Regions from separate parts of the Achromobacter sp. MUI-25009338 genome, predicted to be linked through region 2. Evidence: riboswitches for the same ligand, from Rfam matches in the RefSeq annotation. Region 2 holds a riboswitch; the other holds the start of a gene.
The links. A riboswitch is a leader RNA that binds a small molecule or an ion and turns the genes downstream of it on or off. The one in region 2 is predicted to bind glycine.
Positions count from the first base shown of each region.

Region 1: another riboswitch for glycine. It lies ahead of AC1IQ6_RS10045 (D-amino acid dehydrogenase); the one in region 2 lies ahead of gcvT (glycine cleavage system aminomethyltransferase GcvT).

Region 1 covers NZ_CM170627.1:2,106,512-2,121,348, forward strand. Annotated here, with positions in the region: gene AC1IQ6_RS10025 (helix-turn-helix domain-containing protein) at 1-612, opposite strand, end outside; gene AC1IQ6_RS10030 (fumarylacetoacetate hydrolase family protein) at 874-1,752, shown strand; gene AC1IQ6_RS10035 (alpha/beta fold hydrolase) at 1,749-2,531, shown strand; gene AC1IQ6_RS10040 (metal-dependent hydrolase family protein) at 2,598-3,914, shown strand; gene AC1IQ6_RS10045 (D-amino acid dehydrogenase) at 3,927-5,153, opposite strand; glycine riboswitch at 5,200-5,291, opposite strand; glycine riboswitch at 5,293-5,385, opposite strand; gene AC1IQ6_RS10050 (DUF2242 domain-containing protein) at 5,591-6,340, shown strand; gene AC1IQ6_RS10055 (CopD family protein) at 6,430-6,855, shown strand; gene AC1IQ6_RS10060 (MetQ/NlpA family ABC transporter substrate-binding protein) at 7,005-7,820, shown strand; gene AC1IQ6_RS10065 (methionine ABC transporter ATP-binding protein) at 7,824-8,930, shown strand; gene AC1IQ6_RS10070 (methionine ABC transporter permease) at 8,908-9,564, shown strand; gene AC1IQ6_RS10075 (trans-sulfuration enzyme family protein) at 9,586-10,776, shown strand; gene AC1IQ6_RS10080 (hypothetical protein) at 10,751-11,218, opposite strand; gene ppk2 (polyphosphate kinase 2) at 11,368-12,390, shown strand; gene AC1IQ6_RS10090 (DOPA 4,5-dioxygenase family protein) at 12,409-12,759, opposite strand; gene AC1IQ6_RS10095 (translation initiation factor Sui1) at 12,770-13,129, opposite strand; gene AC1IQ6_RS10100 (RNA-binding S4 domain-containing protein) at 13,137-13,517, opposite strand; gene AC1IQ6_RS10105 (tripartite tricarboxylate transporter substrate binding protein) at 13,583-14,572, opposite strand; gene AC1IQ6_RS10110 (amidohydrolase family protein) at 14,569-14,837, opposite strand, start outside.
Region 2 covers NZ_CM170627.1:806,109-820,945, forward strand. Annotated here, with positions in the region: gene AC1IQ6_RS03750 (GNAT family N-acetyltransferase) at 1-547, opposite strand, end outside; gene AC1IQ6_RS03755 (GNAT family N-acetyltransferase) at 578-1,096, opposite strand; gene AC1IQ6_RS03760 (hypothetical protein) at 1,207-1,659, shown strand; gene AC1IQ6_RS03765 (NAD-dependent epimerase/dehydratase family protein) at 1,788-2,696, shown strand; gene AC1IQ6_RS03770 (arginine/lysine/ornithine decarboxylase) at 2,926-5,187, shown strand; gene AC1IQ6_RS03775 (BaiN/RdsA family NAD(P)/FAD-dependent oxidoreductase) at 5,204-6,406, shown strand; gene AC1IQ6_RS03780 (superoxide dismutase) at 6,547-7,161, shown strand; gene AC1IQ6_RS03785 (ZIP family metal transporter) at 7,192-8,085, shown strand; glycine riboswitch at 8,145-8,240, shown strand; glycine riboswitch at 8,275-8,398, shown strand; gene gcvT (glycine cleavage system aminomethyltransferase GcvT) at 8,486-9,586, shown strand; gene gcvH (glycine cleavage system protein GcvH) at 9,670-10,047, shown strand; gene gcvP (aminomethyl-transferring glycine dehydrogenase) at 10,127-13,003, shown strand; gene AC1IQ6_RS03805 (DUF945 family protein) at 13,199-14,837, opposite strand, start outside.

The DNA of each region.
Region 1 (14,837 bases), 1.3 Mb from region 2:
GAAGAAGTGCCCGCGCGACAGTCCGACGCGGCTGGCGACGTCCTCCACGGCCATCGGCTCGTGGACGTGCTGGCGCATATAGGCGATGGCCGCGCGCAGCCGGCGGTCCAGCGCGGGCGCCGGCGAGACCGGACGCGGCGCCCGGTCCGGCCCGGCCGACGATTCGATCGCGGCCAGCAGCAGGGCTTCGACCTCGGCGTCGATATCGGCGCCCGGGTGCTGGTGCGGCGCGACGATCTTGTCCAGCAGGCGCCAGCAGCTCTGCCGCACGGCGGCGTCGATGGGCACGCCGGGCGCGTCGAAATGGAACGGGCGGCCGGTGGCGGCGCGCCGTTCGTCCAGCCAGGGCTTGGCGATGTAGAGGACCAGGAAAATCGCCGGGCCCGAACGTTCGAGCAGCCGCGCGTCGTGCGACTCGTAGGGGTTGGCGCCCAGCGCCAGGTTTTCGCTGTAGGGCACCACGGTCTGGCCGACGCGGCCTTGCGCCCGCGAGCCGCCCAGCCACAGGGCGAGCTGCACTTCGGCGTGCGCGTGCGCGATCAGGTCATCGCGCAGTTCCAGCACGACGGCGCGGCCGAACGCGCCTTCGTGCAAGGCATAAGTCTCCTGCATCTCCGTCTCCTGTCTTTTCGTCCTCGCCTTGCGAGCCAGCTGGGCGAGTCCGTTGCGCGGCGGCGGCGCCTGCGGGAATTTTATGGGCGTTTGCGCGCGAATCCGGCGTAGGTGTATTCACCTAGCACAAGATCTGACTCTGCGATAAGTCCGCGCACCCGGCGATAAGCGCGCCGCGGCCGGCGCCTATAAAGTCCTCCGAACCTGCCGGCGCGCCACGGGCCCGCCGCGGGACTGTTCAGGTAGAAGAAGGAGACGGTAGTGCGCATTGCTAGCTTTATATTGAACGGCAGCCAGGAAGTGGGACTGGTGTCCGCCGATGGCGCGACGGTGGCGCCCCTGGCGTTCGACGCGGAACGCAAGCGCCTGGGCGCCCAGGCCGTGATCGACCTGCTGGCCGCGGGCCGCGAACTGCCCGCAACGGGGGCGGCGCTGCCGCTGGCCGAGGCGAGGCTGCTGGCCCCGCTGCCCAGGCCGCGCCGCAACCTGTGGTGCGTGGGACGCAACTACCACGCCCACGCCAAGGAGCTGTCGGCCTCGGTCTTCAAGGACAACGACGCGAATCCCGAGTCCTGGCCCATCGTCTTCACCAAGGTGCCCGAGTGCGTGGTGGGGCCGCGCGACGACGTGCTGCTGCCGGCCGGCGTCTCGTCGCAGATCGACTACGAGGCCGAGCTGGCGGTCGTGATCGGCAAGGGCGGCAAGAACATCCCGCGCGCCCGGGCGCTGGAGCACGTGTTCGGCTATACGGTCGTCAACGACGTCACCGCCCGCGACGTGCAGATGCGCCACCAGCAGTGGGACATGGGGAAATCGTTCGACACGTTCTGTCCCATGGGGCCGTGGATCGCCACCGCCGACGAGTTCGACGGCACGCGCACGCGCGTGCGCTGCTGGGTCAACGGCGAGCTGCGCCAGGACGGACCCACGGAGAACATGATCTTCGACATTCCGTTCCTGATCGAAACGATTTCGCGCGGCATCACGCTGTATCCCGGCGACGTGATCGCGACGGGCACGCCCGCGGGCGTGGGCATGGGCATGCAGCCGCCGCGCTATCTGGCCGCCGGCGACGTGGTGCGCGTGGAGGTCGAGGGTCTGGGCGTCATCGAGAACACGTTTGTCGAGGAGCAAGCATGAGCACGAACTACGTCAACGGTCTGGCGGTGGAAATCGACGGCGAGGGGCCGGCGCTGTTGTGCATACACGGCCTGGGCGGCTCTTCCAACACCTGGACGCCGGTGATGGGCGCGTTCGAGGGCTTGCGCGTCATCCGTCCGGACCTGCCGGGCAGCGCGCGCTCGCCGCTGGGTTCGCAGCCCTTGTCCATCCAGACCTACGTGGACGCGCTGGCCGGCATGCTGGCGGAACTGAAGATCGATACGCTGCACATCGCCGCGCATTCCCTGGGCACCATCGTGGCCCAGCATTTCGCCGTGGCGCACCCCGGCCGGGTCAGGTCGCTGGCCCTGTTCGGGCCGCTGGCCGCGCCGCCCGACGCCGGACGCGCCGGCATCCGCGCGCGCGCCGAGCTGGCGCGCGGCGGCGACGCGGCCATGCAGGAGATCGCGGACGCCATCGTCAAGGGCGCGACCAGCGCCCGGACCAGGCAGGATCAGCCCGCGGTGCTGGCGCTGGTGCGCGAAAGCGTGATGCGCCAGCCGCCGGAAGGCTATGCGCAAAGCTGCGAGGCGCTGGCCGGCGCGCAGCCCGCCGCCGTGGAATCGCTGGACGTGCCGGCGCTGCTGGTGACCGGCGACCAGGACGGCGTGGCGCCGCCGGCCAACGTCGAGGCGCTGGCCGGCCGCATCGCGGCAAGCCGTTACGTGGTGTTCGGCGATTGCGGACACTGGACGACCTATGAACAGCCCCAGGCCTGCGTGCAGGCCCTGCGGGAGTTCTACGCGGCGCAGCGTTAGCCGCTCTTTTCCTGGCGTTTCAACATAAGAAAGCCGGCCCGCGGCGCGGGCCGGAGGAGACTTGTCATGTCCAGAATTGCCATTACCAATGTCGCCATCTTCGATGGCACCGGCGAAGCCGTGTTCAAGGGCGAGGTGCTGATCGACGGCGCGCGCATCGCCGAGGTCGCGCGCGCGCCGCGGCAGGTGAGCCGCGATGGCGCGCGCGTCATCGACGGCCGCGGCCGCTTCCTGATGCCCGGGATGACCGAGGCGCACACGCATTTCTCGTGGAACGACCAGCCCTCGCTCGCCGCCATCCAGTTCATGCCGCCGGAGGAACACATACTCTGGTGCGTGCGCGTGGCCAAGCGCTATCTGGAGATGGGCTGGACCTCGGCCGTCGGCGCGGCGGCCGCCAAGCCGCGCCTGGACGTGGTGTTGCGCAACGCGATCGACGCGGGGGAATGCCCCGGCCCCCGCTACCTGGCGGGCAGCCAGGAGATCACCACGATCGGCGCGCTGGGCGACAACACGCTGCCGCACATGCCTTTCGATGAACTCAGCTTCGGCAGCGTCTGCAGCGGCCCCGAAGAGATCCGGCGGTCGGCGCGCACCTTCATCAAGTACGGCGTCGACCACCTGAAGATCAATCTGTCGGGCGAGTACATCGCCGGGCTGCCGGCCGAAATGTCGCCATTCTCGGAAGAGGAGATCGCCATGCTGGCGGCCGAGGCCAAGCGTTTCGGCAAGCGCGTGGCGGCGCACGCGCGTTCGAGCGAATCGGTCAAGCAATGCGTGCGGCACGGCATCGAGATGATCTATCACGCCAGCTTCGCCGACGAAGAGGCGCTCGACATGCTGGAAGCCAACAAGGACAGGCACTTCGTGGCGCCGGGCATCGGCTGGCTGGTTCGCACCGCCTTCCATGCTTCCGACTACGGCATCACGCCCGCCGCCGCCGAGCAGATGGGCTACAAGCGCGAACTGGAGATCGCCGCCGAATCGCTGCGCAAGATGCACCGGCGCGGCATACGCATCCTGCCTGGCGGAGACTACGGCTTCGCCTGGATGCCGCACGGAACCAACGCCTCCGATCTCCAGTATTTCGTGGATTATGTCGGCATGACGCCCACCGAGGCGCTGGTGTCGGCCACCCGGCTGGGCGGGGAGATCATGCAGCGGCCGCACGAGCTGGGCATGCTGCGTCCCGGCTATCTGGCGGACGTGGTCATGGTCGACGGCAATCCGCTGGAGGACCTGTCGCTGCTGATCGACCCGGACCGCATCAGCCTGGTGATGAAGGACGGGCGGATCTGCAAGAACGCCTGCCCGCCGGGCGCGGAAGGCGCGCCGCCGCGCGCCGTCGAGCAGGACAGCAGGGAAGCGGTCGCGGCGCATTGAGCGCCGCAGGGCTCAGGCCCGGCCCATGCCCGCCTGGACGCTGGCCGCCAGCATCTGGGCGGTCGCGGCCGACAGCGTCCATCCCAGGTGGCCGTGGCCGGTGTTGTAGAACACCCCCGGCCGCTTGCCGGGGCCGACCCTGGGCATCATGTTCGGCGTCATCGGGCGCAGCCCGCACCACGGCACCACGCGCGCGGTGCGCACGCCGGGGAAGTGGCGGCGGGTCCAGTCCACCAGCGGCTGCACGCGTTCGGCGCGGATGTCCAGGTTGAAACCGTTGAATTCCGCCGTGCCGGCCACGCGGAAGCGGTCGCCCAGGCGGCTGGTGACGATCTTGGCGGCCTCGTCCAGCAGGCTCACGCAGGGCGCGGCGGCGCGGCTGGCCTCGTCGTCCAGGTGCACGCTGATCGAATAGCCCTTGACCGGATAGATGTTGAGCGAGTCTCCGAGCTGCCGCGCGAACTGGCGGCTGGCCGCGCCGGCGCAGATCACCACGGCGTCGGCCGATTCCTGCCGGGCCGGCAGCGCGCCTGCCGCCAGGTCCAGACGGTAGGCGCCGCCCTCGTGCGCGATGGCGGTGATGTCGGCGTCCTGCACGAACCGCACGCCGCGGCGCTGGCAGGCGCGGGCCAGGCCGCTGGTGAACTTGTGGATGTCGCCGGTGGCGTCCGACGGCGTGTAGAAGCCGGCGTGGCAGGCGGTCTGCAGGGCCGGCTCGATGCGGCGCGCTTCTTCCGCGGTCACCTCGTAGCGCTCCAGCCCGCCTTGCCGCAGCAGCGCGTTGGCGCGGCGCGCGGTGTCGAAGCTGGCCGCGTCGTGGTAGATATGCAGGATGCCGCGGCGCTCCAGGTCGAAATCGATGCCTTCTTCTTCGGCCATGGCGTAAAGGTGCTGGCGCGCCTCGATGGCCAGGCGGGTGGTCTCGATGGTGTTCTGGCGATAGTTGCGGATCTGCCCGATGAACTGGGCCAGCCAGGAATACTTGTGCCAGCCCGGACGCGGATTGAGCAGCAGCGGGGCGTCGTGGCGGCCCAGCCAGCGCAGGCCTTTCATGATGGTGGACACGCTGTTCCAGACCTCGGCGTTGCTGGCCGACAGCTGGCCGCCGTTGGCGTAGGAAGTCTCCATGGCGGGGTAGCGCTGGCGGTCGTAGACGGTGACGTCGAATCCCAGCTTGTTCAGGGCATGGGCGGACGTGACGCCGGTGATGCCGGCGCCGATGATGGCGATGCGGGGCATGGTCGCTCCAAGGGTAGGGTGGCCGCGGCCACCCGGCCGCAGCACCCCATCTGTCTTGGTACCTGAGAGTTTCACGCGCCGCGCGGATGGCGGCGGGTTCCCCTTCGGTGGGCGCGCGCGGCGCCGCTCTCCAGATTGTCTAGACCGCGCAGTCCTGGTTGCCTGAGAGTTTCCGGGGCGGTTGCTCCGTCGGCGCCTGCCGCGGCGGGCAGGTCTCTTCTGCGGGGTTTTGGATCGACGCGGGCAGAATAGCCAAAATCCGGCGGCGTGGGACCAGGGGTTAGTCCCAGTAGCCGTTCGTTTTGTCCCTGTTATATCGCCTGTTACCTCTCTGTTGAACTGTTCATTCCTGGTAAAGGCTTGAGGCGGGGGGATGCGCTATAACCGACGTTCACGCATCACACTGCCGCAAGCCGCCGGCTCGCGGACGCCCATACATGCCTCGTATCACCCGCCGTTCGTCCCTGATCCTGCTCGCCGCCCTGACGGGCGCCGTGGCCGGATGCTCCTCCCCCAAGCCCGCGTATGAGAAGGAGGACTTCACCCAGAACGACACCTACTCGCGCAGCGTCGCGGCCAGCAGCGCGGCCGCCTGCGACGCGGGCCGGCGCGCCTTGCTGAGCCAGGGCTACCTGATCGACCGCTTCGAGTCGGCGCGCGTGACCGGGCACAAGAATTTCCAGGCCGAGGACGGCCAGCATACGCAGATCAGCTTCAATATCGAATGCGCCGCCGATGGCGCGTCGAACGAGCGCTCGACGGTGTTCGCCACCGCGGTGCAGGACCGCTATTCGATCAAGCGCACCGCCAATTCGGCCAGCGTGGGCGTGAGCGTACTGGGCCAGGTGTCCATGCCGTTCGGCGCCAGCGACGATTCGCTGGTCAAGACCGCCAGCCAGACGGTGGCGCGGCCCAAGTTCTACGACGGATTTTTCCAGCTGTTGCAGCGCTTTCTGCCGGACGCGCAGGCCGCTTCGGCGCCGCAACCGGCGCCGGCCGGACGCGGCAAGACGCCGCCCAAGCCGGCGCCGGCCGACCCCGCGGTGTCGCCGGACGCGCCGGCCGACACCTTGAACCCGGCGGCCGCCAGCGATACGCCGGCCGCCAATGGCAAGGCCGCGCCCGCGGACAGCAAGGCGGCGCCGGCGGGCAGCCCGCCGCCGGCAGGCGCCGACGCCGCCAAGTAAGGCCGCGCCGGGCCGCCGCTTTGCCGTAGCGCAAATTGCCGTTGCAAGCCGGTTCGCCGCGGCGCGCGCCTGCGGCGATAATGCCGGCCATGACATACCAACTCCTGAAAATGCTCCACGTGGCGGCCGTGGTCGCCTGGCTGGGCGGCTCGCTGTTCGTGTCGCTGTTCCTGCTGTCCTCGCAGCCCCAGGAAGGCGGCCAAGCCCCGAAAGAAAGCAGGATGCTCGGCGCGCTGCGCCGCTGGACCCTGTACGTGACCACGCCGGCCATGGTGCTGGCCTGGCTGGTCGGCCTGCACCTGGCCGTGACCTTCGGCTGGTTCGTCATGAACTGGATCTGGGTGAAGATCGCCATCGCGCTGGCGCTGTCGGCGCTGCTGGGCGTCCAGAGCAAGGCCTTGCGCCGCATGGCCGGCGGCGGCGCGCAGCGTCCGCCGCTGATCGATTGGTACGCGCCGTTCACCGTGGTCGCGGCTTCCGCGATCGTCGCGCTGGTGATCGTCAAGCCGTTCTGAACGCCGTCGGCGCGCCGCGCGCATATGCCGCGCGGCCATAACCAAACGCCCCGGCCATAAGCACCGAACGAAGTCTTCGTTCGCGCCGGGCGTGCCCGTCCCTAGAATCGTTTCTCTCATAACCGTTTAGCCTGAGAGGCGATTCCAAAATGACTCCCCGTATTTTCAAGAAGCTGCTTGGCGTGGTGCTGGCCTCGGCGGCGATGTTCCACGGCCCGGCCTTTTCGGCCGACGCCAAACCCCTGAAGGTCGGCGTGCGCGGCGGCGTCGACGAACAGATCTGGGAAGTGGTGGCCCAGGTCGCCAGGAAGAACGGTCTGGCCGTGGAGCCGGTGGTCATCACCGGCACCGCCAGCCCCAACGAGGCCCTGAACAACGGCGACCTGGAGGCCAACGCCTTCCAGCACATTCCCTTTCTGAACGACCAGATCCGCCAGCGCGGCTACAAGCTGGTGCCGGTGGCCAACACGCTGATTTCGCCCATCGCGTTCTATTCCCGCAAGTACAAGTCGCTGAAGGACCTGCCGGAAGGCGCGCGCGTGGGCATACCCAACGATCCCAGCAACCAGACGCGCGCGCTGGTGGTGCTGCGCGACCAGGGCCTGATCACGCTCAGGAACGGCTTCGACCCGGCCACCGGCACGGCCACCCTGGCCGACGTGACCGCCAACCCCAGGAAGCTCCAGTTCGTGGAGAGCGCCTCGGTGGTGCTGGCGCGCTCGCTGCCCGACGTGGACGCCGCCGCCATCGTCAACAGCTTCGCCTACCAGGCCGGCCTGATCGCCACGCGCGACGGCATCGCGGTCGAGAAGAAGGAAAACAATCCCTATGTGAACATCATCGCGGTCCGCGAACAGGACAGGAACGCGCCGTGGGTGCCCGAGCTGGTCAAGGCCTACCACTCGGAAGAGGTGCGCCAGTTCATCCTCAGCAAGTTCGAAGGCTCCGTGATTCCGGTGTTCTGAGCCATGATGCAACATGAGTTTTCCATTGCCCAGCCGGCGGCCGCGCCGCCGCTGCCGGCGGGCGACGAGCACATCGTGTTCGAAGGGCTGCAAAAGCGCTACGAGGGCGCGCGCGGCGCGGTTGCGGCGCTGTCCGACGTGTCGTTCTCGATTGCCCGCGGCACGGTGTTCGGCATCATCGGGCGCAGCGGCGCCGGCAAGTCCACGCTGCTGCGCTCCATCAATATGCTGGAGCGGCCCAGCGCCGGACGCGTGCTGATCGATGGCGTGGACGCGGGCGGGCTGGACGAGAATGCCCTGGTGACGCTGCGCCGGCGCATCGGCATGATTTTCCAGCACTTCAATCTGCTGTCGGCCAAGACGGTGGCCGAGAACGTGGCCCTGCCGCTGCGCGTGGCCGGCGTGAAGCCGGCGGCCGCGCGGGCCCGCGTCGCCGCGCTGCTGGAGCTGGTGGGGCTGGGCGACAAGGCCGACGTCTATCCGGCCAGGCTGTCCGGCGGCCAGAAGCAGCGCGTCGGCATCGCCCGGGCGCTGGTGCACGAGCCCGAGATCCTGCTGTGCGACGAGGCCACCTCGGCGCTGGACCCCGAGACCACGCAGTCCATCCTGACCCTGCTGCGCGACATCAACCGCAAGCTGGGCCTGACGGTGGTGCTGATCACGCACGACATGGCGGTGATCCGCGAGATCTGCCACAAGGTGCTGGTGCTCGACGGCGGGCGCAAGGTCGAGCACGGCGAGGTCTGGCGTGTCTTCGGCAATCCCCAGGCCGAGGCCACGCGCGCCTTGCTGCGGCCCCTGCAACATGGATTGCCGGCCGACCTGGAGGCCAGGCTGGTGCCCGACCTGCAGGGCCGCGACGGCGTGGCGGTGCTGAGCCTGCGCTTCACGGGGCAGGGGCGGCCGGGCGGCGTTTCGCTGCAGGCGCTGGCCGCCCTGGGGCCGGGCGCGACGCTGCTGCATGGCGGGCTGGACCGCCTGCGCGGTCACGCGCAAGGCAGCCTGCTGGTGTCGGTGCCGGCGGGCGCACTACGGGAAGAGGCCGCGCGCGCCGCGCTGGTGGCCGATCAGATAAAGGTGCTGGGCTATGTCGCTGCCGATGTTCGATAAATACCTGCAGGCGTTTCTGCAGACCCTGACCATGGTGGGCGTGGCGGCGGCCATCGCCATCGTCTGCGGGCTGGCGCTGGCGCTGGTCCTGACGGTCACCGCGCCGGGCAATCTCTATCCGCTGCCGCGCCTGAACAAGGCGCTGTCCATCGTGGTGAATACCTTCAGGGCCATTCCCTTCATCATCCTGCTGGTGGCCATGCTGCCGTTCACGCGCATGCTGGTGGGCACCACCCTGGGAACCTGGGCCGCCATCGTGCCGCTGTCGGCCAACCTGGTGCCGTTCTTCGCGCGCATCGCGCAGGTCAGCCTCAACGAGGTGGACCACGGCCTGGTGGAAGCCGCGCGCGCCATGGGCTGCCGGCGCTGGCACATCGTGCGCCACGTGCTGCTGCCCGAAGCGCTGCCCGGCATCGTCGGCGGCATGACGGTAAGCGTCATCGCCATGATCAATGCCTCGGCCATGGCCGGCGCGGTGGGCGCCGGCGGCCTGGGCGACCTGGCGATCCGCTACGGCTACGAACGCTACGAGACCCGCGTGATGTTCGAGGTGATCGTGATCCTGATCGCGCTGGTGTCCATCGTGCAATTCACCGGCGAATGGCTGGCGCGCCGCGCCGACCACAAACGCTGATATCCGAACAAGGAATCCCAGATGTCCGATTTTCCGCAACAGGGCTTCGCCACACGCGCCATCCATCTCGGCTACGAGCCGCTGGACGAACAGGGCGCGCTGTCGCCGCCGCTCTACCTGACTTCCACCTACACCCAGGAAAGCCTGGAAGCCTTCGACCGGATCAGGCTGGGCGAGGCCCAGGGCTACGTCTACGGCCGCACCCGCAATCCCACGCAGGCGCTGCTGGAAGAACGCCTGGCCTCGCTGGAGGGCGCCGAGGCCGGTGTGGCGACCGCCTCCGGCATGGCCGCGATCTCCGCCACGCTGTTCACGCTGCTGCAAAGCGGCGACGAGATCGTGGTGGACCAGATCGTCTACGGCACCGCCTTCACGCTGTTCACGCAGGGCCTGGCCCGCTTCGGCGTGCGCGCGGTGTTCGCCGACTTCACCCGCCCGCAGGCCGTGGCCGACGCCATCGGCCCCAAAACGCGCGCGGTGTATTTCGAGACGCCGGCCAATCCCAACCTGCGCCTGGTGGACATCGCCGCCGTGTCGGCCATCGCCCGCGCCCGCGGCCTGCTGACCATCGTCGACAACACCTTCGCCACGCCGGTGCTGCAGCGTCCGCTGGAGCACGGCGCCGACCTCGTGCTGCATTCGGCCACCAAGTACCTGGGCGGCCACGGCGATCTGCTGGCCGGCGCGGTGCTGGGGCGCAAGCAGCACATCGACCCGATCCGGCTGCAGGGCCTGCGCTACTTCACCGGCGCGACGCTGTCGCCGTTCACGGCCTTCCTGGTGTTGCGCGGCCTGAAGACGCTGGAACTGCGCGTGCAGCGCCACAGCGAATCGGCCAGGAAGGTGGCCGAGCTGCTGCGCGGCCATCCCGCGGTGGCCGAGGTGTTCTATCCGGGCCTGGCGGACACGGCCGGCGCCGAGATCGCCCGGCGCCAGCAGTCGGCCGGCGGCGGGCTGGTGGCGTTCGAACTGAAGACCGGGCTGGCGGGCGGGCGCCGGCTGCTCGACAGCCTGAAACTGGCCCGCATCGCGGTCAGCCTGGGAGACCCCGAGACGCTGATCCAGCATCCCGCGTCCATGACGCACGCCAGCTACACCGCCGAGGACCGCGAGCGCTACGGCCTGTCCGAGGGGCTGCTGCGGCTGTCGGTGGGACTGGAGACGCCCGAGGATATCGTGGCCGATCTCAGGCAGGGCCTGGACCGGGTGTAGGCGCGGCGTCGGCGCGCCGCCAGGCTATCCAGTCGCCCTCGGCCTCGAAATTGTGCGGGCCGCGGCCGGCGGCGGCCAGGCCGGCGCGCAGTGCGCCCATGTCCAGCCCGGGCAGGTGGCGCAGCAGCGCGTCGGGCAGGCGTTCCGCGTCCAGCATGTCCTGGTCGAATTCCAGCGTCATCCGTCCGCCCTCGTCGCCGCAGACGCGGAAGATCCACAGGCCTTCCATGTAGTCGCCGGCCCAGGGATCGGGGTAGAGCGCCTGCGTGTAGCGAAAGCCGAATTCGTGGATCTCGTCCCAGGGCCAGAACTCGCGCTGGCGCAGCGCGCGCAGCAGTTCGCTGGCGCGCGTCAGACCGGCGTCGTCGAAACTCAGGGTTTCGCGCAGCGGATCTTCGGCCGGCGCGGGGCCGGCGAGCAGGCGCTTGATGAATGACCACATGGCGCGGATAACGGACGGCGCGGAGCCGGAGTCCGCAAAGATGCTACAACCTTTCATTCACGTCAATCCGCCGCGTCGCGAGGCGGACGACGCACATAACAAGGAGAGCACCCATGACGGACAAGATGCCAGACGCCATCGACCAGGACATGGCGCCCGCGCCCGCGGAGCAGATCCGCAGGCGGGCCGGCGCCCGTGTGCACGCCGCGCGCCAGGAGGCCGTGGCGCTGCTGGCCGACATCGCGCGCCGCCGTCCCGCCGGCGCGCCCGAACAGGCGCACGAGGCCTTGCGCTCGCTCATCGAGGCGCTGTCGCCCGACGATGCGCAGGCCGTGCTCCGCGCGCTGCTGGAAGCCGGCGAGCAGGCCGAGGCGGCGCCGCGCAATCCCGACGACGAACTGGTCGCGCACTGGCGCGAAGGCATTTATCCGTACCGCCACCGCATGCTGCGGCGCAATTACGAAAAGCAGAAGTACCGTTTGCAGGTCGAACTGCTCAAGCTGCAGGCCTGGGTCAAGGCTACCGGCCAGCGTGTCGTGATCCTGTTCGAAGGCCGCGACGCGGCGGGCAAGGGCGGCACCATCAAGCGCATGATGGAGCACCTGAACCCGCGCGGCGCGCGCGTGGTCGCGCTGGAAAAGCCGTCCGACACCGAGCGCGGCCAATGGTATTTCCAGCGCTATGTGCAGCACCTGCCCACGGCCGGCGAAATCGTGATGTTCGACCGCTCCTGGTACAACCGCGCCGGCGTGGAGCGCGTGATGGGCTTTTGCACGCATGGGGAGTACCTGGACTTCCTGCGCCAGGTGCCCGACTTCGAGCGCCACCTGGTCAGCAGCGGCATCCACCTGATCAAGTTCTGGTTCTCGGTCAGCCGCGAGGAACAGCTGCGCCGCTTCGAGCAGCGCAAGGTCCATCCGCTCAAGCAGTGGAAGCTGAGCCCGGTGGACCTGGCCTCGCTGGACAAATGGGATGACTACACCCGCGCCAAGGAAGCGATGTTCGCGCACACCGACACCGCCGACGCGCCGTGGGTGGTGGTCAAGTCCGACTGCAAGAAGCGCGCGCGGCTCAACGCCATGCGCTACGTGCTCAACCGCCTGCCCTACGAGGGCAGGAGCGACGACGCCACGCTGGCGCTGGATTCGCTGATCGTGGGCCGCGCGCTCTGACGCTACGGGCCGGCAGGTTCAGCCCAGCGCCTGCAGATCGAGCACATGGCTGCGCCCGATCCAGACGGCGCAGTCGCGGTGGTCGCGCAGCGAGTCGCCGGTGTTCGGGTGCAGGAACACGTCCAGCCCGCCGTGGTGCAGCGTGAGCCAGGTCGCGATCTCGGCGAAGTCCCCGGGCGCGAAGGCGATCTGGTAGCTCCAGCACGGATGCGGGCCGACGGGGCGCTCATGGAAGCGCCCCAGCTCCATCCGGCCGCCGAAGCGCGAGGCGATCCGTTCGCGCAGCGCCTGCGCGGTATCCCGGCTGGCCGCGTCGAAATACACGTGGGCATGCCAGCTGGCCACGTCGGCCAGCGATGAATCGTTCATGTGCTTTCTCCTAGCCGCCGGCGCGCTTGGCGCGGTAGCCCTGTTTCTGCAAGGCCTCCATGACGCGCTCGCAATGGTCGCCCTGTACCTCGATCACGCCGTCTTTCACGGTGCCGCCCGAGCCGCAGGCCGCGCGCAACTGCTTGCCCAGCGCGCCCAGCGCAACCGGGTCCAGCGCCAGGCCCTTGACCACGGTGACGCTCTTGCCGCCGCGCCCCTTGGTTTCGCGCGATACGCGCGCCACGCCGTCGCCGGCCGGCGCGGCGCGCGCCGCGTCGCAGCGGCATTGCGCCACGGGCTGGCGGCACTGCGGGCACATGCGTCCGCCATCGGTGGAGTAGACCAGGCCGCCCATCGGATTTTTCTTCATGGCGGCCTCACTTCCCGCGCATCTGGTCGATCAGGCGCCGGTCGCGCTTGGTCGGCCGTCCGGCCTCGATGCCCAGCGCCGGTTCGGGCGCGAGCCGGCGCATTTCCGCCGCGCGCTCGCGCGCCGCGATGCTGTCGGGCGTTTCCTCGTAGAGCTGGCGCGCCACCGGCGCCGGGCCGCGCACGCCGCTCACGCCCACGACCCGCACGCGCAGCGCGGGGTCTTCCTTGCGGATGGTGACGAGGTCGCCGGGCGCGACCTCGCGCGCCGGCTTGGCCGGCTGGTCGTTCACCTGTACGCGGCCCTTGCCGATTTCCTGTACGGCCAGGCTGCGCGTCTTGTAGAAACGCGCCGCCCAAAGCCATTTGTCGAGCCGGATCTTGTCCATCTCCTGTCCCTGCGGTAAAGCTGTGTCAGGGACGATGATAGCCGGGCCGGCCGGCCCGGCACCAATCAATCCAGGCTGAGGCCGGCCTCCTTGACCACGCGCTGCCATTTGGCGATCTCGGCGCGGCGGAAGCTGTCCAGTTCGGCCGGCGTGGAGCCGATGGGTTCGGCGCCGATGCCGGCGAGCTGCTCGGCGATGGCGGGGTCTTTCAGCACCTTGGCCAGCGCCTGCGACACCTGGTCGACGATGGCGGGCGGCGTGCCGGCCGGCGCGAACACGGCGTTCCATTCGTAGGTCTCGTAGCCGGGCACGCCGGATTCGGCGATGGTGGGCAGCTCGGGCGCGGTCTTGGAGCGCTCCAGGCCGCCGACGGCGATCGCGCGCAGCTTGCCGTTCTTCACGTGCTGCCAGGACGAGCCCATGCTGGCGAACATCACGGGGACCTGGCCCGACATGACGTCTATCATGGCCGGGCCGCCGCCCTTGTAGGCCACGTGCTGCAGCTCGGTCTTGGCCAGCAGGTTGAACAGTTCGCCGGCCAGATGCTGCGCTGAGCCGGGGCCGGCCGAGGCGTAGTACACGTGCTCCTTGGCGCCCGGACGGCCCAGCCTGATCAGGTCGGCCACGCTGCGCACTTCATACGAGGGCGTGACCACCAGCACGTTGGGCACGCGCAGCAGCAGGGACACCGGCGCGAACGCCGTCAGCGTGTCGAACTGCATCTTCGAATGCAGGGCGGGATTCTGCGCGTGGTTGGAGGCGTCCAGCATCAGCGTATAGCCGTCCGGCTTGGCCTTGGCCACGACCGCGCCGCCTATCATGCCGCCGGCGCCGCCGCGGTTTTCGATGACGACCGGCTGGCCCAGTTCCGCGGCCAGCCTGGGGCCGATCAGGCGCGCGACCACGTCCACCGTGCCGCCGGGCGGATAGGTGACGACCAGCGTGACGGCGCGTTCGGGATAGGCGGCGCTCGCGGCGCCGGCGGCGCCGGCGAGCAGGCCCGCGGCCGCGTACAGGGCGCCGCGGCGCGCCAGGCGTTGGAACAGGTGGGTCATGGTTTGTCTCCTTGGAATCTGAACAGCCGCAGCGGCGTGTCGGCAAGCACCATGCGCCGCTGCACGGGATCGTCGATCCAGGCGTCCAGCCACCGGACTGCGGCGGAATAGGACGCCAGATGGCGATGTTCGGTGTGAGGCCAGTCGCTGCCCCACATGAGGCGGGCGGCCGTGTAGGCGTCGAGCAGCTGCCGCGCGGCGATCCGCCCGGACGTCGTACAGGCGGACTCCGGCCAGTTGCGGTAGGGGGCCGACAGCTTGACCC
Region 2 (14,837 bases):
GCCGGAACGTGGCGCGCAGGCGCGAGCGCGCGCGCTGCGGGTCGAAGCGCCCCAGGCGCTCCAGGCTGGGCCGCATGGCCTCGATGCGCAGCGCCAGCAGGGCTTCGAAATCGGCTTCGCCGACCGGCTCGTAGCGCAGCGCCGGCCGCGCCAGCGCGTCATAGCCCTGTCCCAGGAACTGCAGGATGCAGATGCCGTGCCCGTACGGATCGCTCAGGTGCGCGATGCGGCCCCAGTCATGCGACACCGCGGGGTCTTCCAGCCGCGCGCCGGCCGCGACGGCGCGCTCGACCGCGAGATCGGCGTCGTCCACCACCACGTCCAGATGCACCGGCGTCCAGTGCCGCGCATAGTCGCGCGGCTGGCGCGTGGCGCCCGCGGCGGGCGTGCCGGCGGCTTTTTCGAGCAGGTAGATGGGCGCTTCGGCGCCGCGCATTTCGGCCACCTTGGAGCCCAGCCTGCGTTGCAGCCGCAGCCCGAAGGCGCGGCGGTAGAAATCGATGGCGGGTTCCAGCTCGGGCACGTCGATATTGACGAGGATACGCATGGGAGTCGCTTCTGTGGTTGTCGGGGGCGCTCAGCGGGCCGGCAGCGCCAGCGTCATCAGGGTTTCGTCGTAGTAGCGGCCGTCCACGCACAGGGCCTCGCGCTCGCGCCCGTATTCGACGAAGCCCAGGCCGAGATACAACGCGGCCGCGGCGGCGTTGTTGGAGGTCACGCTCAATTGCACGTGGCGGATGCCGCGCATGGTCGCGGCGTGCGCGATGGCGGCCTGCATCAGCAGCCGCGCCAGGCCGCGGCCGCGCCGCTCGGGCGCGACGTAGACGCTCCAGATGTGCGCCTTGTGGCGCATCTTCAGCTTGCCCTGCCGCGACACCCCCACGATGCCCGCCAGCGCCGGTCCGTCGAACGCGCCGAACATCGCGCCGTCGTTGGCCGGCGCGATCCAGGCGCGTATGTCTTCCAGTGTCAGGGTGTGTTCCTCTTCGTAACTCGATCCGAACGATTCGGGCGTTTCGACCAGCGCGTCCAGGCGCAATTGGCGCAGGGCCGCGGCATCGGCGGGAACCAGGCGACGGACCAGGGGAGGGGACATAGAGAGTGTTGGGAATAGGTAACGTTTTGAGGGCGTTTGGGGCAGTATAGAGGGTCGGGTTGCCTATAATGGGTTCAATGCCGCTTGCGGTTTTCACAAAGGAGCCATCGATGTTCGGTTTCCTCAAGATAAACCAGGACGCCAAGCGCAACGAAGTCCAGGAAGAATTCGTAGCGCGCGTGGCGGATGCCGCGCAGGACTTTGTCCAAGCCGCCGGCCAGACCGGCGCAGTGCTGGACTACTCACCATCCAGCGTGCACGCGCTCGATGAAGCGCTGGAGGCCGCCCACCTGGGCAACCTGCCTCTTACCCCCATGCAGACCGTCGGCGCCGCCGCCTACCTCTACGAGGTCGGACGCCGCGCGCACGGCGGCCTGTACGAAGTGTGCGACGACGAGGACCCGGTGGTGCTGGTCTGCGGCGAACCCGGAACCGAAGTCTGCTTCGGCGCGATCGCCAAGGTCGAACGCCGCATCCGCTACGGCGCCGCCGAAGCGATTCCGCCTTATTTCGAGCAATTCATGGCGGCGCTGCAGGCGGGCGAGGCCCGCACCATCCGTTAGCAGCCGGCGGGCGGCGCATTGACAGCGCCGCCGGTTTTCCAGACACCGGATCGGCCCACGCCTGGCCTCAGCTCCTACCAGGTCGCCTGCATCGCTGCCCGAACGCGATGCGCCACCAGGAGACTGACATGCCCCCACCGCCCGCCCGCATCCTCGTCACCGGCGCCGCCGGCCATCTCGGCCGCAAGGCCCTGGCCATCCTGGCGCGCCAGCCCTGGTGCGCGCAGCTGACCGGCATCGACGTGCAGGTCGACGCCGGCGCGTTCGATCCGGCGCTGCGCGAGCGCCTGACGCTGGTCGCGGCCGACCTGGAGCGTCCCGACCCGGCCTGGACCCGCCATTTCGCCGACGTGGACGCCGTGGTGCACCTGGCGGCCCGCCACTCCACGCCCGACGCCAGCTGGGAAGAGGCGCTGGCGTCCTACGGCATGACCCTGAACGTGCTGACGGCCGCCGCCACGCACGGCGCGCGGCGGCTGTTTTTCTCCTCGTCCAACCACGTCATGGGCGGCTACAAGGACGAGCCGCTGGCCGCCTCGATGGGGCCGGGCAGGCTCTCCGTGCGCTGCGAACCGGCGCCGGGCACGCGCTGGTTCGACGGCGAACGCGAAGTGCATGCGCTGGCCTACGCCACCTCGAAGGAGATGGGCGAGCGCCTGTGCCGCGCGTGCTCGGCCATGACCGGCGGCCGCCTGTCCACCGTGGCCGCGCGCATCGGCTGGATCCTGCCGGGCGACAACGATCCGCGCGACATGACGTATTCCGGCGTGGCCCACCGGCGCGCGCCCGACCCGCAGGCGCTGGACGAGCCCGCCCGCCGCGCCCTGGCGTGGTTCCACGACATGTGGCTGTCCAACGGCGATTTCGAACGCCTGCTGGTCGCCGCCCTGACCGCGGACGCCTCGGGCTGGCCCGACGGCAGCGTCATCGTCAACGGGGTGTCGGCCAACCAGGGCAGCGCCTGGGACGTGGAGGACGGGCGCGCGACCATCGGCTACGCGCCGCGCGACGACGTGCGGCGGCGCCTGCGGGGCTGAGCAGGGGCGTTCGGGCCGGCGCGGCCGGGGCGGGTTTTAGCGTGATCACAACGGCGTTCGGGCCATTTCGGGATTTCCCTTAGGCCTGCAGGAAAAACCGCCCTACAATTCGCCCATTCCCGCCGCCCCGGCGGGTGCTCGCGCCGTCTGTCATCAGGCGGATTTTTACCAGCTGTACATTCGTGTCGCCGTACGCGACCGATTCCGCCTTGCCCCCAGGAGCGCCCGCATGAAATTCCGCTTCCCCATCTTCATCATCGACGAGGACTACCGTTCCGAGAACGCGTCCGGCCTGGGCATCCGCGCCCTTTCCGCCGCGATCGAGGCCGAGGGCGTCGAGGTGATCGGGGTGACCAGTTATGGCGATCTGAGTTCCTTTGCCCAGCAGCAGAGCCGCGCCAGCGCCTTCATCCTGTCGATCGACGACGAGGAATTCGACGAGGACTCGCCCGAGGACGTGGCCAGCGCGATCAAGAACCTGCGCGCCTTCATCGGCGAGCTGCGCTTCCGCAACGCCGACATCCCCATCTACCTGTACGGCGAGACCCGCACCTCGGAGCACATTCCGAACGACATCCTGCGCGAGCTGCACGGCTTCATCCACATGTTCGAGGACACCCCCGAATTCGTGGCGCGCCACATCATCCGCGAAGCGCGCAGCTACGTCGACGGCCTGCCGCCGCCGTTCTTCCGCGAACTGGTCAAGTACGCGCAGGACGGCTCGTACTCGTGGCACTGCCCCGGCCACTCCGGCGGCGTGGCCTTCCTGAAAAGCCCGGTCGGCCAGATGTTCCACCAGTTCTTCGGCGAGAACATGCTGCGCGCCGACGTCTGCAACGCGGTCGACGAACTGGGCCAGCTGCTGGACCACACCGGTCCCGTGGCCGAATCCGAACTGAACGCGGCGCGCATCTTCCACGCCGACCACTGCTTCTTCGTGACCAACGGCACCTCCACCTCCAACAAGGTGGTGTGGCACGCCAACGTCGCCGCCGGCGACGTGGTGGTGGTGGACCGCAACTGCCACAAGTCCATCCTGCACGCCATCACGATGACGGGCGCGATCCCGGTGTTCCTGCGTCCCACGCGCAACCACCTGGGCATCATCGGCCCGATCCCGCTGGAAGAATTCCACCCGGACAACATCCGCAAGAAGATCGAGGCCAACCCCTTCGCGCGCGAGGCGGTGAACAAGAACCCGCGCATCCTGACGCTGACGCAGAGCACCTACGACGGCGTCATCTACAACGTCGAAATGATCAAGAAGCAGCTCGGCAGCTACGTCGACACGCTGCACTTCGACGAGGCCTGGCTGCCGCATGCGTCCTTCCACGAGTTCTACCAGGACATGCACGCCATCGGCCAGGACCGCCCGCGCAGCCAGGACGCGATGGTGTTCGCCACGCACTCCACGCACAAGCTGCTGGCCGGCATCTCGCAGGCCTCTCAGATCATCGTGCAGGAATCCGAGACCCGCAAGCTGGACCGCAACGTCTTCAACGAAGCCTACCTGATGCACACGTCCACCTCGCCGCAGTACGCGATCATCGCGTCCTGCGACGTGGCCGCGGCCATGATGGAGCCGCCGGGCGGCACCGCGCTGGTCGAGGAAAGCATCCGCGAGGCCATGGACTTCCGCCGCGCCATGCGCAAGGTGGAATCCGAGTTCGGCAAGAACGACTGGTGGTTCAAGGTCTGGGGCCCGAACCGCCTGGTGTCCGAAGGCATCGGCAACCGCGACGAATGGATCCTGGAGTCCAACGACCACTGGCACGGCTTCGGCGACCTGGCCGAAGGCTTCAACATGCTGGACCCGATCAAGGCCACGGTCATCACCCCGGGCCTGGACATGTCCGGCAGCTTCGGCGAAACCGGCATCCCGGCCGCCCTGGTTTCCAAGTACCTGACCGAGCACGGCGTGGTGGTCGAGAAGACCGGCCTGTATTCGTTCTTCATCCTGTTCACCATCGGCATCACCAAGGGCCGCTGGAACACGCTGCTGACCGCCCTGCAGCAGTTCAAGGACGACTACGACCGCAACCAGCCGCTGTGGCGCATCCTGCCGGAATTCTGCCGCGACCATCGCCGCTACGAGCGCATGGGCCTGCGCGACCTGTGCCAGCAGATCCACGAGGCCTACCGCGAGCGCGACGTGGCCCGCCTGACCACCGAGATGTACCTGAGCGACATGGTTCCGGCGCTCAAGCCCTCGGACGCGTTCGCCCGCATGGCGCACCGCGAGGTCGAGCGCGTCGAGATCGACAAGCTGGAAGGCCGCGTCACCGGCGTGCTGCTGACGCCGTACCCGCCGGGCATCCCGCTGCTGATCCCGGGCGAGCGCTTCAACCGCACCATCGTCCAGTACCTGCAGTTCGCGCGCGAGTTCAACGAACGCTTCCCCGGCTTCGAGACCTACATCCACGGCCTGGCCGACGAAGTGGGCGAGGACGGCGAGAAGCGCTACTACGTCGACTGCCTGAAGGAAGAGTGACGGGTCGCGCGTGTCGATGTTCGATGTAGCCGTGATCGGCGCCGGCGCCGCCGGCATGATGTGCGCAGCGGTGGCCGGCCAGCGCGGCCTGCGCGTGGTGCTGGTCGACCACGCGCAGCGCCTGGCCGAAAAAATCCGCATCTCCGGCGGCGGACGCTGCAACTTCACCAACATCGGCGCCGGGCCGGCCAACTTCCTGTCCGAGAACCCGCATTTCTGCCGCTCGGCCCTGGCGGGCTACACGCCGCAGGACTTCCTGGCGCTGCTCAAGCGCCACCGCATCGCCTGGCACGAGAAGCACCGCGGCCAGCTGTTCTGCGACGATTCCAGCGAATCCATCATCGACATGCTGCGCGCCGAATGCGACGCCGGCTCGGTGCAGTGGCGCATGAACTGTCCGGTGGCCGAGATCGGCCACGGCGAACAGGGCTACACGCTGCACACCGGCCAGGGAACGATTCGCGCGGCCAAGCTGGTGGTGGCCACCGGCGGCATGGCGATCCCGCAGCTGGGCGCCACCGACTTCGGCCTGAAGATCGCGCGCCAGTTCGGCCTGAAAGTGGTCGAGCCGCGGCCCGCCCTGGTGCCGCTGACCTTCGATGCCGCGCAATGGCAGCCGCTGTCGGAGCTGTCCGGCGTGGCGCTGGAAGTCGGCCTGCACACGGGGCAGGGCAAGGCGCGCGGCGAATTCCTGGAAGACCTGCTGTTCACCCATCGCGGCCTGTCGGGGCCGGCCATCCTGCAGATATCCAGTTTCTGGAAGCCGGGCGAACCCATCGTGGTGGACCTGGCGCCGGGCCGCGACCTGGCCGCGGAGCTGCTGGCCTCGAAGTCCGGCAACCGCCAGCAGCTGCACACCGTGCTGGGCGGGCTGTGGCCCAAGCGCCTGGCCGACCGCTGGCTGCACCTGGCCGAGCAGGCCGGCAAGCCCGGGCTGGCGGCGCTGCGCCTGGCCGACGCGCCCGACAAGACCCTGCGCGCGCTGGCCCAGGACATCCACCAATGGACGCTGGTGCCCAGCGGCACGGCCGGCTACAAGAAGGCCGAAGTCATGCGCGGCGGCGTGGACACGCGCGGCCTGGACCAGAAATCCATGCAGGCCAAGGCCGTGCCCGGCCTTTATTTCATCGGCGAAACCGTGGACGTCACGGGCTGGCTGGGCGGCTACAACTTCCAGTGGGCCTGGGCCTCGGGCGTGGCCTGCGGGCGCGCGCTGTAGGGCGGCGGCGCCGATAGCGCGCGGCTATGGCCGGGATGGAAATATCGGCGTTGCGACGTTAAATAAAAATAAATATCATTTGTATTTCAAGAATTGAGTTCGCCCGTCCTATTTTGGGCGCGCCACCCACGGAGATACACATGGCCTACACACTGCCCCCCTTGCCGTACGCCTACGACGCGCTGGAGCCGCACATCGACGCGATGACGATGGAGATCCACTACAGCAAGCATCACCAGACCTACGTCAACAGCCTGAACGCCGCGCTGGAAGGGGCGGGCATCGCCGCCGACGAGCCGGTCGAAGCGCTGGTGGCGCGCCTGGAGCAGCTGCCCGAGGCCGTGCGCGGCGCGGTGCGCAACCACGGCGGCGGCCACGCCAACCACAGCCTGTTCTGGGCCGTGATGTCGCCGGCCGGCGGCGGCGCGCCCGACGGCGCGCTGGCCGCCGCCATCGCGTCCGAGCTGGGCGGCATGGACGCGTTCCGCGAGGCATTCACCAAGGCCGCGCTGACCCGTTTCGGCAGCGGCTGGGCCTGGCTCTCGGTCACGCCCGAGGGCCGGCTGACGGTCGAGAGCAGCGCCAACCAGGACAGCCCGCTGATGCACGGCAATACGCCCATCCTGGGGCTGGACGTCTGGGAGCATGCCTATTACCTGAAGTACCAGAACCGCAGGCCGGAATACATCGCGGCCTTCTACAATGTCGTCAACTGGCCTGAAGTGGCGCGCCGCTACGCCGCGGCGCAGCGCTGAACGCGACTCTCTGAAGGAGGGCAGCGCCGTATGAATACCTTCAGCCGCCATCGTGTGCGGCCCGCCGCCACCAGCATCAGCGTCTGGACGCTGGCCGTGCTGGTTTCCTGCCTGGCCCTGCACCAGTTGTGGGCGTACCTGGACGTGCGCGCGCCGCACGTGGCCGACGCCTTGCTGGGCGGGCTGGTGGCGGCCGCCGCGACGGCGCTGGGCACCGTGCCCATCCTGTTCGCCCGCAGCATCCCGCAGAAACTGCAGGACAGCATGTTCGGCTTCGGCGCCGGCGTGATGCTGGCGGCCAGCGCCTTCTCGCTGGTGGCGCCCGGCATCGCCGCGGCGCGCGGGCTGGGCTACGGCCCCTGGGGGGCGGGGCTTACGGTGGCGGGCGCCGTGCTGCTGGGGGCCGCGGTGCTGCTGCTCATGGACCGCACGCTGCCGCACGAGCATTTCATCAAGGGACGCGAAGGCATCGAGGCGCACCGGTTGCGCCGCACCTGGCTGTTCGTGTTCGCCATCACGCTGCACAACCTGCCCGAGGGCCTGGCCATCGGCGTGGGCTACGCCGGCAACGATCCCTTGCGCGGCACCGCGCTGGCCACCGGCATCGCGATCCAGGACATCCCCGAGGGGCTGGTGGTGGCCGTGGCGCTGCTGGCCGCGGGCTATCCGCGGGCCTTCGCGGCGGCGCTGGGCATGCTGTCGGGCATGGTCGAGCCCCTGGGCGCGGTGCTGGGCGCGGCCGTGGTCGGCTGGTCGGCGCCGATGCTGCCCTGGGGCCTGGGCTTCGCCGCCGGCGCCATGCTGTTCGTCATCAGCCACGAGATCATCCCCGAGTCGCACCGCAAGGGGCACGAGGTCTACGCCACCTGCGGGCTGATGCTGGGCTTCGTGCTGATGATGCTGCTGGATACCGCGTTGGGCTAGCACGGGCCGCGGTTCCCATTCCCTGCCGATGGCTTTCGTTGTATGCTTTCGCCGCTGTCACGCATGTTGCGGGAGAGAGCGGCCTGTCCATCCGGCCGCCGCCGAAGGCGCAATTCGCCCGGAATCGCTCAGGTAACCCATACCGCCCATGCTTGCCCCGTCCCGGTTTATCACCGCGTGGACACGGCAAAACAGTACTCTGGAGAGACCTGGCGCCGCCCCTGAAACAAGGGACATGTCGAGCAGCCCAGGCGCCGAAGGTGCAAACCCGCCTAGCGGGGCAACTCTCAGGCAAAAGGACAGAGGGGCGGAAGATTCAGCCGTAGTGCAGGGCGCAGCCCGCCTGGCACCACCGGCATTCCGTAACCCTGGCAACCAAGCCGCCCCGGAGTTTCCGCGCATGTCCGCAACCCTCAAACGCACCCCGCTAGCCGAAGAACATGTCGCCGCCGGCGCCCGAATGGTCGATTTCGGCGGCTGGGACATGCCGCTGGCCTACGGCTCGCAACTGGAAGAGCACCACGCCGTGCGCCAGGACGCGGGCATGTTCGACGTCTCGCACATGCTGAACGTGGACATCGCCGGCCGGGACGCGTTCGCCTTCCTGCAGCGCCTGGTCGCCAACGACGTGGCCAAGCTGACCGTGCCCGGCAAGGCGCTGTACAGCTGCATGCTGAACCCGCAGGGCGGCGTGATCGACGATCTCATCATCTATTTCTTCGCCGCCGACGAATGGCGTGTGGTGGTCAACGCCGGCACCGCCGACAAGGACATCGCCTGGATGCAGCGCGTCAAGCAGGCCGGCGGTTTCGACGTGGCCATCACGGCCCGCCGCGACCTCGCCATGGTGGCCGTGCAGGGCCCCAACGCCCGCGCCAAGGTGTGGGCCGCGCGCCCGGCCTGGCAGGCCGCCACCGAGCCGCTGACCCCGTTCGTGGCCGCCGTGGTCGGCGACGACACGCTGGTGGCCCGCACCGGCTACACCGGCGAGGACGGCTTCGAAATCGTGCTGCCCGCCACCGAAGTGGTGCAGCTGTGGCGCGACCTGGCCGCCCAGGGCGTGCGTCCCTGCGGCCTGGGCGCGCGCGATACGCTGCGCCTGGAAGCCGGCATGAACCTCTACGGCCAGGACATGGACGAACTGATCCAGCCGAACCAGGCCGGCCTGACCTGGACGGTGTCGCTGAAGGACGCCGAGCGCCGCTTCATCGGCCGCGAGGCGCTGGAACAGTTCGCCACCCCGGCCGCCTTCCTCGGCCTGAAGCTGCAGGAACGCGGCGTCATGCGCGCGCACATGGCCGTGCGCACCAAGGACGGCATGGGCGAGCTGACCAGCGGCACCATGTCGCCCACGCTGGGCGTGTCCATCGGTTTCGCCCGCCTGCCGCAGAGCGTCAAGCCCGGCGACACGGTCGAGGTCGATATCCGCGGCAAATGGGTGCCCGCCCTGGCCTGCAAATTGCCCTTCGTGCGTAACGGCAAGGCCGTCGAACACTCGTAAACTCGAAGCTTCGCGCGGGACGCCATGGCCGCCCGCGCGAGGCGCGCAACACCATTCATCTACCCGTATTCCCAGGAGCTCCCATGAGTCTGCCCACCGATCGCAAGTACACCGAGTCCCATGAATGGGTCAAAGCCGAGGGCGACGTGTTCGTCGTCGGCATCACCGATACCGCCCAGGACCAGCTGGGCGACCTGGTTTTCGTCGGCGACGTGAAGGTCGGCGCCCAGCTGAAGGCCGGCGAGACCGCCGGCGTGGTCGAGTCGGTCAAGGCCGCCTCCGACATCTACGCGCCCGTGGCCGGCGAAATCGTCGCGTTCAACGAAGAACTCGAAAACAACCCCAACCTGATCAACGAATCCGCCTTCACCGCCTGGATCTTCAAGATCAAGCCGGTCAACGCCGCCGACGCCGACAAGCTGCTGGACGCCGCCGGCTACGAAGCCGTCGCCAACGGCTAAGCCGGTTCTTGCGCGGGCGGTCCGTCCGCCCGCGCAAGCCGCCATCGCGTCCGTCCCCGCCATCCCGAGATCTCCCCCCATGTCGCGCGCCCTAGACACCCATACCGACTTCATTCCCCGCCACATCGGCCCTTCCGACGCCGACCAGGCCGCCATGCTCGCCGTCATCGGCAGCCCCAGCCTGGACGCCCTGATCGACGAAGTCGTGCCGCCCAAGATCCGCAGCCAGGCCCCGCTGGCGCTGCCGCAGTCGCGCAGCGAAACCGACGTGCTGGCCGAGCTCAAGCAGATCGCCGGCCGCAACCAGGTCTACCGCAGCTACATCGGCCAGGGGTACTACGGCACCCACACGCCCAACGTGGTGCTGCGCAACATCCTCGAGAATCCCGCCTGGTACACGGCCTACACGCCGTACCAGCCCGAAATCTCGCAGGGCCGCCTCGAAGCCCTGCTGAACTACCAGACCATGGTCGCCGACCTGACCGGGCTGGACATCTCCAACGCCTCGCTGCTGGACGAAGGCACGGCCGCGGCCGAAGCCATGACCCTGGCGCGCCGCAGCGCCAAGTCCAAGAGCCAGGTGTTCTTCGTCTCGCGCCATGTGCACCCCCAGACCCTCGAAGTCGTGCGCACGCGCGCCGAGGGCCTGGACATCGAACTGGCCGTGGGCGACGAGGCCGAAGGCCTGCCCGAGTGCTTCGGCGTGCTGCTGCAGTACCCGCACAGCACCGGCTCGGTGGCCGACTACCGCAAACTGGCCGAGGCCGCGCACGCGCAGGGCGCGATCGTGGCCGTGGCCACCGACCTGCTGGCGCTGGCCCTGCTGGCCGCGCCGGGCGAGTGGGGCGCGGACATCGCCATCGGTTCGGCCCAGCGCTTCGGCGTGCCGTTCGGTTTCGGCGGCCCGCATGCCGGCTTCATGGCCTGCAAGGACGCCTTCAAGCGCAACATGGCCGGCCGCCTGGTCGGCGTGTCCAAGGACGCGCAGGGCAACCCGGCGATGCGCCTGGCGCTGCAGACGCGCGAACAGCACATCCGCCGCGAGAAAGCCACTTCCAACATCTGCACCGCGCAGGTGCTGCTGGCCGTGATGGCCGGCATGTACGCCGTCTGGCACGGCCCGGCCGGCATCCGCCGCATCGCCGAGCGCGTGCAGCGCAGCACCGCCATCCTGCGCGCCGAGCTCGTCAAGCTGGGCGTGAAGGTCGCCAACGACACCTTCTTCGACACGCTGCTGCTCGAAACCGGCGCGGCCACGCCCGCCATCGTGACGGCGGCCGACTGCGCCCGCATCAACCTGCGCCGCGTCGACGGCGCGCGCCTGGCCGTGTCGCTGGATGAAACCGTGACCGCCGCCGACCTGCAGGCGCTGGTCAACGTCTTCGCCGCCGGCCTGCAGCGCGACGACGTCGAACTCGACCTCGACGCGCTGGACGCGGCCGCCGCCGGCGGCATTCCGGCCGGCCTGGCGCGCGAAAGCGCGATCCTGGCGCATCCGGTGTTCTCCAGCGTGCAGTCCGAGACCGACATGCTGCGCTATCTGCGCAAGCTGGCCGACAAGGACCTGGCCCTGGACCGCACCATGATCCCGCTGGGTTCGTGCACCATGAAGCTCAACGCCACGGCCGAGATGATCCCCATCACCTGGCCCGAATTCGCGCTGATCCATCCGTTCGCGCCCGCCGAGCAGAGCAAGGGTTACGTCGACCTGATCGACCGCCTGTCGGCCGCGCTGTGCGAAATCACCGGCTACGACAACATCAGCCTGCAGCCGAACTCCGGCGCGCAGGGCGAATACGCCGGCCTGCTGGCGATCCGCGGCTACCACCAGGCCAACGGCCAGCACCAGCGCAACATCTGCCTGATCCCGGCCTCGGCGCACGGCACCAACCCCGCCTCGGCCCAGTTGGCCGGCATGGACGTGGTGGTGGTGGCCTCGGACGCCAACGGCAACGTGGACCTGGCCGACCTGCGCGCCAAGATCGCCCAGGTGGGCGACAAGCTGGCCGCGCTGATGATCACCTATCCGTCGACCCACGGCGTGTTCGAGGAAGCCGTCACCGAAATCTGCGACCTGGTGCACCAGGCCGGCGGCCAGGTCTACCTGGACGGCGCCAACATGAACGCCATGGTCGGCGTGGCCAAGCCGGGCAAGTTCGGTTCCGACGTGTCGCACCTGAACCTGCACAAGACCTTCTGCATCCCGCACGGCGGCGGCGGCCCGGGCGTGGGTCCGGTGGCGGTGCGCGCGCACCTGGCGCCGTACCTGCCGGGCGTGGTCAACGAGCAGGGCAAGCTGTCGAGCGACGCCAAGGTCGGCCCGGTCTCGGCCGCGCCCTTCGGCTCGGCCGGCATCCTGCCCATCCCCTACGTGTACATCGCGCTGATGGGCGCCGACGGCCTGCGCCGCGCCACCGAAGTGGCCATCCTGAACGCCAACTACATCGCCACGCGCCTGCGCGACCACTACCCGGTACTGTACGCGGGCCGCGACGGCCGCGTCGCGCACGAGTGCATCCTGGACGTGCGTCCGCTCAAGGAAACCAGCGGCATCAGCGCCGAGGACATCGCCAAGCGCCTGATGGACTACGGCTTCCATGCGCCGACCATGAGCTTCCCGGTCGCCGGCACGCTGATGGTCGAGCCGACCGAATCGGAAGGCCGCGCCGAGCTGGACCGCTTCATCGACGCCATGATCTCGATCCGCGAGGAAATCGCCCAGATCGAGCGCGGCGAACGCGACCGCGAGGACAACGTCCTGAAGAACGCGCCGCACACCGCGCAGATGCTGCTGGCCGAAGAATGGCTGCACGACTACCCGCGCCAGCAGGCCGCCTATCCGGTGGCGTCGCTGCGCGAGGCGAAGTACTGGCCGCCGGTGGCGCGCGTGGACAACGCCTACGGCGACCGTAATCTGGTGTGCGCCTGCTTGCCGGTCGAGGCCTACGCCGCCTGATGGGTTTCGCGCGCTTGATGTTCGGATTCTTGTTCAAGGCATCGCGCGCTACACCCATCCTACAAGCGTAGGATGGGTGTAGCGCGCCACGACCCCGGCAAAAACCCGAACCCCCAACGCGCGCAACCCATCTGTCACGAAAAAAAATCCCCCATCGCAAAACGATGGGGGATTTTTCATCTCCGATACACCGGGCTAGCGCGCCGGCGTCGCCTCGATGGTGGCGGAGAAATCCTCCACGATGCTGAAGTAGGTGTTCAGCATGATCTGCAGGTTCTCCTTGCCGATGCCGCCTTCGGCGTTCATGTCCATCTGCAGCACGGCCTGGTTCTTGTCGTCCAGGTAGGCGCGGGTCCAGCGGTATTGCTGGTTCCAGGCGTTGATGGCCTTGAGCGAGACCGGCTTCTTGCTGCGGAAGGTCGCGGTGGCGACCAGGTCCTGGCACTGTTCGGTGAAGTCGTTGCACAGAAGCTGCATGCGCAGGTCGCTGGCGCCCGTCTGGGCCGGGTCGATGATCAGCACCGGGCCTTCTTCGCCGTCTTCCTTGCGGGTCGAGTACGCCATGTCGGTCAGCATGGCGTTGACGGTGTCGAGGTCGAAGTCCTGCATCAGCTCGGCCGGGCTGGCCGTCGCGGCGGGCTCCAGCTCGCCGCCCAGCGTCGGGTCTTCCGGCTCGCCTTCCTCGTCCATGCCATTCATGCCGGCGGCGCCCAGCAGGCCGGCGAACAGTTCCTCGGCCGGGATCTTGGTGCCGTTGAGGTCGCCCATGCCGTCGGCGAAGGTGAACTTGCCGATGATGTTGTCGCCGTCGTTCTTGCCGACGTTGAGCATTTCGGCCATGCCGGACACCGAGCGCATCTGCTCGTCGGCCTGGCCGCCGGCGGCGACTTCGTCCAGCCCCTCCTGCTTGATGGCGTACTGCACCATCAGGTCGCGCACCATGGGCTTGGAGATGACCAGCGTGGCGTCGATCTTCTTGATGGCCTGGACCGCGATTTCCTGCGGCGTCAGGTTCTTCACGTCCTTCGGGTTGGCCAGGTCCAGCGCGAAGGTCAGCTTGCTTTCGCCCTTGGCGGTCTTCCAGCTGATCGGGTCGATGCTGAAGGAGGGGTTGCCGCTGAGCAGCTTGCCGGCGTTGTCCAGCAGCACGTCGAACTGCTCGTCCTGCAGGCCCTCGTCGCTGGCGCCCATCATGACCTGGCGCAGGATCTGGTTATAGGTGTCCGACAGCTGCTTGACGGCCGGGCCGTCCAGCTTGGCCAGCCGGATGACGGCCTGGCCATTGCCCAGCGCCACGTCGTTGAGCACGATGTCGCCGGTCTGGTAGGTGGCCTCGGCGCTCAGGGTCTTGTCGTCCTCGGCCAGCTTGACGCCGTAGCCCAGGTTGTCGAGCGAGACCTTGACGTCTTCGTCGGGCCTGGCGATGTCGAGGCGCTTGACCTTGAGGCTGGAGTCGCCGATGGACAGGCCGAACTTGCCCATGCGGCTGTCGATGTCCATGGTCAGGCCGGCGACCGTCATCTTGGTCGGATCGTCGGACTTCTCGCCGTCGACCGACAGCTTTTCCATCAGCGCATGGGCGGTGACGGCCTGCAGCTTGCGGTCGAAGGTGCCGTTGATGGTCATGCCGCTGAACTCGGCCTTGGTGCCTTCGTGCTCGACCTGCACCGGCGCGATCCGGGCGCTGGAGGTAGCCTGGCCGCCGAAGCTGATGATGGCGTCGCCGGCCACCGGCGTCACGTTCTTGGTCAGCTCGAACAGTTCCTTGAGGTTGTCCGTCTTGGCCACTTCGGTGCGCACGAAGGCCAGCTTGGGCGCGATCGCGCCCTGCGCC